One region of the Kitasatospora sp. NPDC086791 genome, then DNA from elsewhere that is predicted to be linked to it. Evidence: riboswitches for the same ligand, from Rfam matches in the RefSeq annotation. Region 1 holds a riboswitch; the other holds the start of a gene.

Region 1 (4,418 bases):
CCTCGACCAACCGCTCCCGCCGCTACTGCTCGGACCGCTGCGCGACCCGGGCCAACGTCGCCGCCTACCGGGCCCGCAAGCGCCAGGAGGCGGAGGCGGCGCTCAACGCCGGAACCGGCTAGAGCTCCTCGACCCGGACGCCGAGGCGGCGGGCCAGGCCCGGCACCCGGGCCAGCCGCGGGGTGAGCAGCAGCCGCTCCAGCCGGCGCCCCGGCGCCAGCCAGGCCGGGCTCGGGCGCAGCCGCAGCAGCGCCCGGCCGAGCACCAGCTCGTCCGGGACCGCGCCGTAGCTGCGGCTGTCGCTGTCCACCGGGCGGTTGTCGGACAGCAGCCACCAGCCGCCGGGCCTCCGCTCGACGGCCCGCTTCAGCACCAGCAGGTCCTGCTGGAAGGGGTGCCGGAAGAGCACCACGGCCCCCGGTCGGATCGGCGCGCCGTAGCGGACCAGCAGCCGGTCGCCCTCGTACAGGGTCGGGACCATCGACCGGCCCGCCACGTCGACCAGCCCGAACGGCAGCACGCCGCTCCGGGCCCGGCCCTCCGGTTCCGCGCTCCGCGCCACGACTCCTCCTCCCGCACCGCCGGCCCCCAGTCTGCCGTACGGGCCGCCACCTGCCCGATGCCCGGATTACCCCGGTTCCGGGTCCGTCTTTTGCCCTAGGCCCACCGCCCGATCGCGAAACCGCGCGGGCGGAAGGGTAATCTCGGGCGCGGGAAGACGATCTAAGGAAGGACTCCCATGTTCTCTCGTCTGTTTGCACCGCGTGCCACCGCTCACGCCCACTGTGACCTGCCCTGTGGCGTGTACGACCCGGCGCAGGCCCGGATCGAGGCCGAGTCCGTCAAGGCCACCCAGGAGAAGTACCAGGCCAACGAGGACCCGCACTTCCGCGCCCGCGCCGTCATCATCAAGGAGCAGCGCGCCGAGGCCGTCAAGCACCACATCTCGGTGCTGTGGAGCGACTACTTCAAGGCCCCGCACTTCGAGAAGTACCCGCAGCTGCACCAGCTGATCAACGACACCCTGAAGGCCGCCTCGGCCGCCAAGGCGTCCACCGACCCGGCCACCGGCCAGGCCCTGCTGGACCTGATCGCCGAGGTCGACAAGATCTTCTGGGAGACCAAGCAGGCCTGAGCCTGACGCGTCGCCACCCGACCGCCCCCGTCCGCACCGCCGGACGGGGGCGGTCGTGCGTTCGCGTCCGGAGCGAACGTGCGGGGTGAGACCGGTAAGGGTTGCCTGCCCTGAGTGGCTGTTATGCTGCCAGGGCGTCCGAGGGGGAAGTCCGGTGTGAATCCGGCGCTGACCCGCAACGGTGAGCACGGCCCGTCCCAGCGGTGCGGCCGCGCCAGCCCGATCGCCCCCGGCCGCTGACCTCCCGACAACTCGCCGCGGACTGCGAGGGGAACGGCGCCCCGGCACGCCTCCGGCCCGCGCCCGCCCCGGCGCACCCGCGGCCCGAGGCAAGGCGCACCCGTGAACCGCGCACCCGCGAACGGCGCGGTCGGCCCGCCCGACCGCCGCATACCCGCGCTCCCGCTCGCCGTCGGCCTCGCCGCCGCCCTGTTGCTCTCCCTGGTCTGCGGGGTCGCCTTCGGCTTCTCCGGGATCGGGCTCCCCCGCGTGCTGCGGCTGCTGGGCGCCGGGCTGACGGGCGGTCGGCTGGAGGCGGACGAGGCGGCCGCGTACGCCATCGTCTGGGAGATCCGGCTGCCCCGCACCGTGCTGGCCGCCGTGGTCGGCGCCGGGCTCGCCGCCACCGGGGTCGCCGTGCAGGCGCTGGTGCGCAACGCGCTCGCCGACCCCTTCGTCCTCGGCATCTCCTCCGGCGCGGCCGTCGGCGCCAACGCCGTCCTGCTGTTCGGCGCCTTCGCCTCGCTCGGGGTCTGGGCGGTCTCCGCCTCCGCCTTCGGCTCCGCGCTGGTCGCGATGGCGCTGGTCTACCTCGCCGCCCGCACCGCGTACGGGCTCACCCCGCTGCGGCTGGTGCTCACCGGCACCGCCCTCTCCCACGGCTTCGCCGCCACCACCACCCTGATGGTCTTCGCCGCCGACCGCGGCGAGGCCGCCCGGAGCGCCATGATGTGGCTGCTCGGCAGCCTCGGCGGCGCCACCTGGGGCTCGGTGCCGATCGCCGCCGGCACCGTGCTGGCCGGCCTGGCCCACCTCGGCTGCGCCGCCGGACGGCTGGACGGGCTCGCCATGGGGGACGAGACCTCCGCCGCGCTCGGCGTGGACCCGGACCGGCTGCGCCGGGAGCTGTTCGTGGTGACCGCCGCCGTCACCGGCACGGTGGTCGCGGTCAGCGGGGCGATCGGGTTCGTCGGGCTGCTGGTGCCGCACCTGGCCCGGATGCTGGTCGGCGCCGCGCACCGCCGGGTGCTGCTGGTCGCGCCGCTCGCCGGGGCGCTGCTGCTGGTCTGGGTGGACATCGCCTCCCGCACCCTGCTGGCGCCCGCCGAACTGCCCGTGGGGGTGTTCACCGCCGTGCTCGGGGTGCCCGTCTTCCTGCTGATGATGCGCCGGCGCGGCCACGCCTTCGGAGGCCGATCGTGACCGGACCGAGCGGCCCCGCCGACCCTACGGCGGCCCAGGACCTCGACGTCGACACCGTCTCGGTGGAGCTGGCCGGCGCCCGGCTGGTCCACGAGGTGAGCCTGGCGGCGGCCGCCGGGCAGGTGGTCGGACTCGTCGGGCCGAACGGCAGCGGCAAGTCGACCCTGCTGCGCTGCGTCTACCGGGTGCTGAAGCCGGCCGGCGGCGCCGTCCGGCTGGCCGGCGACGACCTGCACGCGCTCTCCGCCCGCGCGAGCGCCCGCCGGGTGGCCGCGCTGACCCAGGAGCACTCCGCCGAGTTCGACTTCACGGTGGCCGAGGTGGTCGCGATGGGCCGGCTGCCGCACCGGCGCGGGTTCGGCGCCCCGGCCGACGGGGACCGGGAGCGCTGCGCCGAGGCGCTGCGCAAGGTCCGGGCCGGCCACCTCGCCGAACGGGGCTTCCTGAGCCTGTCCGGGGGCGAGAAGCAGCGGGTGCTGTTCGCCCGCGCGCTGGTCCAGGAACCGCGCCTGCTGGTGCTCGACGAACCCACCAACCACCTGGACATCGCCCACCAGTTGGAGGTCCTGGCGCTGGCCCGCGAGGCCGGTCCGACGGTGCTCACCGCGCTGCACGACCTCAACCTGGCGGCGGGCCACTGCGACCTGCTGTACGTGCTGCGGGCCGGCCGGATCGTCGCCTCCGGGCCGCCCCGCGAGGTGCTCCGGCCCGCCCTGCTGGCCGAGGTGTTCGGCGTCCGGGCCACCCCGGTCCGGCACCCGGGGACCGGCGCCGTCCAGTTGCTGTTCGACCGCCTCGACCCTTCCGCCCCGCTCGACCGCTCCCCCGGAGCCTGAACCACCGAAGGAACCACCGTGCGCACCAAGGCCGTTGCCACCACCGCCCTGCTCGCCCTCGGGCTCACCGCCTGCGGTGCGGAGATCGCCCCGAAGGAGACCGCCGGCGGCTCCGCCCACTACCCGGTGACCGTCGAGAACTGCGGCGACCGGCTGACCTTCGCGCGGAAGCCCGCCCGGGTGGTCACCAACGACGTCAACATCACCGAGCTGATGCTCTCGCTCGGTCTCGCCGACCGGATGGCCGGCTACGTCATGCCCGACGACAAGGGCAAGGTCGACCAGGTGCCGTGGAAGGACGGCTACCAGCAGACCGCCTGGCTCTCCAAGAAGGCACTCACCAAGGAGATCGCGCTGGACGCCCGGGCCGACCTGGTCCTGGCGGGCTGGCACTACGGCTTCGACGAGGGCAGCGGCGTCACCCCGCAGGCCTTCAAGGCCCTCGGCCTCGACTCCTACGTGCTCAGCGAGTCCTGCCGCAGCGGCAGGGGCGGCGAGCGCGGCGTGATGGACCCGCTGGACGCGCTCTACACCGACCTGGCCAACCTCGGCGAGATCTTCGACGTCAAGGACCGCGCCGACCGGCTGATCGCCGACTCCAGGGCCCGGATCGCCGCCGTCCCGCAGCCCGGGCGCCGCCCGTCCGTCTTCCTGTACGACAGCGGGCAGGACAAGCCGTACACCGCCGGGAAGTTCGCCGCCGCGCACCAGATCATCGCCAAAGCCGGCGGGACCAACATCATGGGCGACCTCGCCGACACCTGGGTCACCGCCGGCTGGGAGAGCGTGGTGGAGCGCGACCCCGAGGTGATCGTGATCAACGACTACGCGACCCCGGACGCCGAGGAGAAGCGGAGGTTCCTCACGTCCTTCCCGCCGCTGGCCGGCGTCTCCGCGATCAGGAACGGCCGGATCTTCGTGCTGGACTACGTCGACCTGGTGGAGAGCCCGCGCAACCCGGCCGCGATCGGCGCCCTGGCCGAGTACCTGCGCACCGTGCCGGCCCGCTGACCGGCCCGGACCGA
Region 2 (4,418 bases), on a different contig from region 1:
AGTTGACACCGGTCTTGTCGTGGACGCGATGGCCGGTTCATACTCCTGGGGCGGACTACCTTGCGTGATCGGTGCGTTCCTCTTCGTGGCGGTCGCGGCCGCCTGGTCCTGTCCGGTCCCGCCCGTCCGGCCCGGCTGGCTGCCGGAGGTCGGAGGCCGGAAGCCGGTAGGGAGGAGAACCATGGAGAAGGCGAAGGAAATCGGCTGGAGCAGCCTGGAGTTGGACGCCCGGCGGGGGCTCTGGTCGCTTCCGCTGGGGGAGGTGGAGCGGCGGCTGCTGTGGGCCGACGCCCGGGCCGGGCGCTGGGGCGCGGCCGGGCCGGTGCGCGAGCGGCTGCGGGACTTCGCCCGGGACGCCGTCGCCTCCGTCGGCATCACCCACGTGGGCGGCCTGGTGGACCCGGCGCACCCGGAGGAGGAGATCGTCGAGGCGCTCTCCTTCCTGCTGCGGGACTACGGCCGGATCGTCCCGCAGAACGGGCGCGGCGACCTCGCCTCGGTCCTGCACGACCAGGACGGCGACGGCGGCGCCGAACTCGGCTTCCACTGCGACACCTGCGACCTGCTCGTCCTGCTCTGCCTCCGGCCGGCCTTCGACGGCGGCGGGTTGACCAAGCTGGCGAGCGCGCGGCACGTCCGCGACCTGATCGAGCGGGAGCGGCCGGACGCGCTGGCCACGCTCTGCGAGGACTGGACGTTCGACCGGACCGGCCGGGCGGGCCCGCAGGTGGTGGTCACCCCGATCCTCTACGACCGGGCGGAGGGGACGGTCGGCTGCTACTACCAGACCCGCACCGTCCGCTCCTCCCCGGACCGGGGCGGCCCCGAGCTGACGGACCGTCAATGGGAGGCGCTGGGCGTGCTGGACGAGGTGCTGTACCGGCCGGAGATCTCCTTCGGGCTGTCGATGGCCGCCGGGGATCTGCTGATCATCCGCAACAGCCGGGTCCTGCACGGGCGTTCGCCGTTCGTCGACGAACCCGGTCCGCACGCCCGGCGGATGCTCCGGATCTGGGTCAACGAGGGCGAGGCGTGGGCGCGTTGATCGTGCTGCGCGCCGTGTCGTAGGGACGGGTCGAGAGCGCCGCGGGCGGGGTGGCCTGACCGCCCCTTGGGGTTCGGGGCGGTCGGCGTCCAGGGGGCGGACGTCCGGTACGCCCCGGCCCGGGCCGCCCGGCGTCTCACTCCTCGGACGGGTTCCGGGATCCCGCTGTCCGCGAAGCCGCCGCGCCCGTAAGCTGGCCGCGCAGCTGGTTCGCCCTGTCCGCCAGGCAGGCGCGTCGTAAGAGGGAACCCGGTGGGAATCCGGGACTGCCCCGCAGCGGTGAGCGGGAACGACCGCCGTCATACGCACTGGGCCCGGGAGGGCCTGGGAAGCGACGGCCAGTAGGTGTCCGCCCTTCACAGGGCGGGTGTGCCCGCGAGTCCGAAGACCTGCCCGTTGCCCGCGCGCGACCGATCGTGCGCGGACACCCCGGTGACCTCGTGGGCGGGTCGGCGTACACACCAGGCGGTTCTGGCATCCGCGCGTTCGACGCGGCCCGACCCGTCCGGCTCGTCACCCCTTCGCGCTCTCGTCCGGCCCCCGGGGCCCATGGAGTGAAGACTCGCGAAGGAGAGTCCCTTGACAGTGAAGTCCGCAGCTGCGGCGACCCGGGCCACCGCGTACGGCTACCCCCGTCAGGGCCGGGGCCGGGAGCTCAAGAAGGCCATCGAGGGGTACTGGAAGGGCGCGGTCGGCGCCGGGGCCCTGCTCGCCACCGCCGCCGAGCTGCGCCGGAAGAACTGGCGGCAGCTCGCCGAAGCCGGGATCCAGGAGGTCCCGACCGGTGACTTCTCGCTCTACGACCACGTGCTGGACACCACGGTCGCGGTCGGCGCGATCCCGCCCCGGCACCGGAAGGCCGTCGAGGCCGACGCGCTCGCCGGGTACTTCGCCATGGCGCGCGGCACCCAGGACGTCGCGCCACTGGAGATGACCAAGTGGTTCGACACCAACTACCACTACCTGGTGCCCGAGTTGGGCCCCGACACGGTGTTCGCCGCGAACTCCGCCAAGGCCGTCGCGGAGCTGGGCGAGGCGCTCGCGCTCGGCCACCGGGCCCGGCCGGTGCTGGTCGGCCCGGTCACCTACCTGCTGCTGGCCAAGCCGGCCCCCGGCGTCGCCGCCGACTTCCAGCCGATCACCCTGCTGGACCGGCTGCTGCCCGTCTACGCGCGGCTGCTGGCGGACCTGCGGGCCGCCGGCGCCGAGTGGGTGCAGCTGGACGAGCCCGCGCTGGCGCAGGACCGCACCCCGGCCGAGCTCAACGCCGCCGCCCGCGCCTACCGCGACCTCGGGGGCCTCGCCGACCGGCCGCAGCTGCTGGTCGCGAGCTACTTCGACCGCCTCGGCGACGCCCTGCCGGTGCTCGCCAAGGCCCCGGTCGAGGGCCTGGCGCTGGACTTCACCGGGCCGGCCGCCGCCAACCTGGACGGCCTCGCCGCCGTCGGCGGACTGCCCGGCAAGCGCCTGGTGGCCGGCGTGATCGACGGACGCAACATCTGGATCAACGACCTGGAGCGGTCGTTGGCCACTCTGGCGACCCTGCTCGGCCTCGCCGACCGGATCGACGTCGCGCCGTCCTGCTCGCTGCTGCACGTCCCCCTGGACGCCGCCGACGAACGGGAGTTGGACCCGCAGATCGCCCGCTGGCTGGCCTTCGCCAAGCAGAAGGCCGCCGAGGCGGCGCTGCTGGCCCGGGGCCTGCGCGAGGGCACCGGCGCGATCACCGCCGCACTCGCCGCCAACCGCGCCGACCTGGCCTCCCGGGCCAACTCGCCGATCACCCGCGACCCGGCGGTCCGGGCCCGGGTCACCGCCGTCACCGGGGCGGACGCCCGCCGGGCCCAGCCCTACGCCGTCCGGACCGAGGCCCAGCGCGCCCGGCTCGGCCTGCCGCTGCTGCCGACCACCACCATCGGCTCCTTCCCGCAGACCAGCGAACTTCGCCTGGCCCGAGCGGATCTGACGGCGGGTCGGATCAGTGCGGACACGTACCGCGAGCGGATGGAGGCCGAGGTCCGCGAGGTCGTCGCCTACCAGGAGAAGGCCGGACTGGACGTCCTGGTGCACGGCGAGCCCGAACGCAACGACATGGTCCAGTACTTCGCCGAGCAGCTCACCGGCTACCTGGCCACCCGGCACGGCTGGGTGCAGTCCTACGGCACCCGGTACGTGCGCCCGCCGGTCCTCGCCGGGGACATCTCCCGCCCGCACCCGATGACCGTCGACTGGTTCCGCTACGCCCAGGGCCTGACCGGCCGCCCGGTCAAGGGCATGCTCACCGGCCCGGTCACCATGCTCGCCTGGTCCTTCGTCCGCGACGACCAGCCGCTCGCCGACACCGCCCGTCAGGTCGCCCTCGCCCTGCGCGACGAGGTCACCGACCTGGAGGCGGCCGGGGCGGCCGTCGTCCAGGTCGACGAGCCGGCCCTGCGCGAGACCCTGCCGCTGCGGGCCGCCGACCGCCCGGCGTACCTGGACTGGGCCACCGGGTCGTTCCGGCTCGCCACCTCGGGCGTCCGCGCCGACACCCAGATCCACACCCACATGTGCTACGCCGAGTTCGGCGCGATCATGGCGGCGATCGACGACCTCGACGCGGACGTCATCTCGCTGGAGGCGACCCGCTCGCACATGGAGGTGGCCGGTGAACTCGCCCGGGCCGGGTACCCGCGCGAGGTCGGCCCCGGCGTCTGGGACATCCACTCCCCGCGGGTGCCGAGCACCGAGGAGGCGGTCTCCCTGCTGCGGGCCGGCCTCGCGGTGATCCCGGCCGAGCGGCTGTGGGTCAACCCCGACTGCGGCCTGAAGACCCGTGGCTGGCCGGAGACCCGGGCCTCGCTGGACAGCCTGGTCGCCGCCGCCCGCCGGCTGCGGGAGGAACTGACGGGCTGACCGCGACCGGGGGCGCGGCGGCGCGCCTCCGGGGATTCCGGGGATGCCGTGCGGCGTCGGGGCCGGCCGGGGCGACGTGGGTCGCTCCGGCCGGGCCCGGCCGGTCTCTCCGGTGGGGACCCGGCGTCGGCCGGTGTTTCCGTCGGCGGGCGGTCAGTTGACGTACACCGCCGGGCCGCCCGGCTGGGTGGTGTCGGCGACCGGGCCGTACGTCGCGGAGAAGTACCCGTCGCCGGGGCAGAGCCCGGAGCCGCCGCTCTTGGCGAAGTGCTCGTTGCGGAAGGCCAGGCTGTGCGCGGTGTTGTCGGCGTTGCCGGAGAAGGCGCCGCTGAGCTGGTAGGTGCACGTGATGGTGCCGAACCAGCTGTTGAGCACGGCGGTGGCCTGGATCGCCCCGGCCGACCCGCCGTTGAGGGTGACCGGGAGCCCCGGTCCGTCGGAGACGGTCACGCCGTACGGGAGGTTGCCGACGGTCAGG

What was found. A riboswitch is a leader RNA that binds a small molecule or an ion and turns the genes downstream of it on or off. The one in region 1 is predicted to bind cobalamin.
Region 2: it holds a riboswitch for cobalamin, as region 1 does, so the genes downstream of both, metE (5-methyltetrahydropteroyltriglutamate--homocysteine S-methyltransferase) here and AB0Q99_RS07725 (iron ABC transporter permease) in region 1, are expected to answer to the same signal.

What each region holds. Positions count from the first base shown of each region.
Region 1 is NZ_JBFBOC010000003.1:162,041-166,458, forward strand. It holds gene AB0Q99_RS07710 (CGNR zinc finger domain-containing protein) at 1-122, shown strand, start outside; gene sodX (nickel-type superoxide dismutase maturation protease) at 119-562, opposite strand; gene sodN (superoxide dismutase, Ni) at 740-1,135, shown strand; cobalamin riboswitch at 1,237-1,385, shown strand; gene AB0Q99_RS07725 (iron ABC transporter permease) at 1,478-2,557, shown strand; gene AB0Q99_RS07730 (ABC transporter ATP-binding protein) at 2,554-3,393, shown strand; gene AB0Q99_RS07735 (ABC transporter substrate-binding protein) at 3,412-4,404, shown strand.
Region 2 is NZ_JBFBOC010000025.1:31,946-36,363, reverse strand. It holds gene AB0Q99_RS26245 (TauD/TfdA family dioxygenase) at 182-1,045, shown strand; cobalamin riboswitch at 1,235-1,457, shown strand; gene metE (5-methyltetrahydropteroyltriglutamate--homocysteine S-methyltransferase) at 1,625-3,940, shown strand; gene AB0Q99_RS26235 (Tat pathway signal sequence domain protein) at 4,094-4,418, opposite strand, start outside.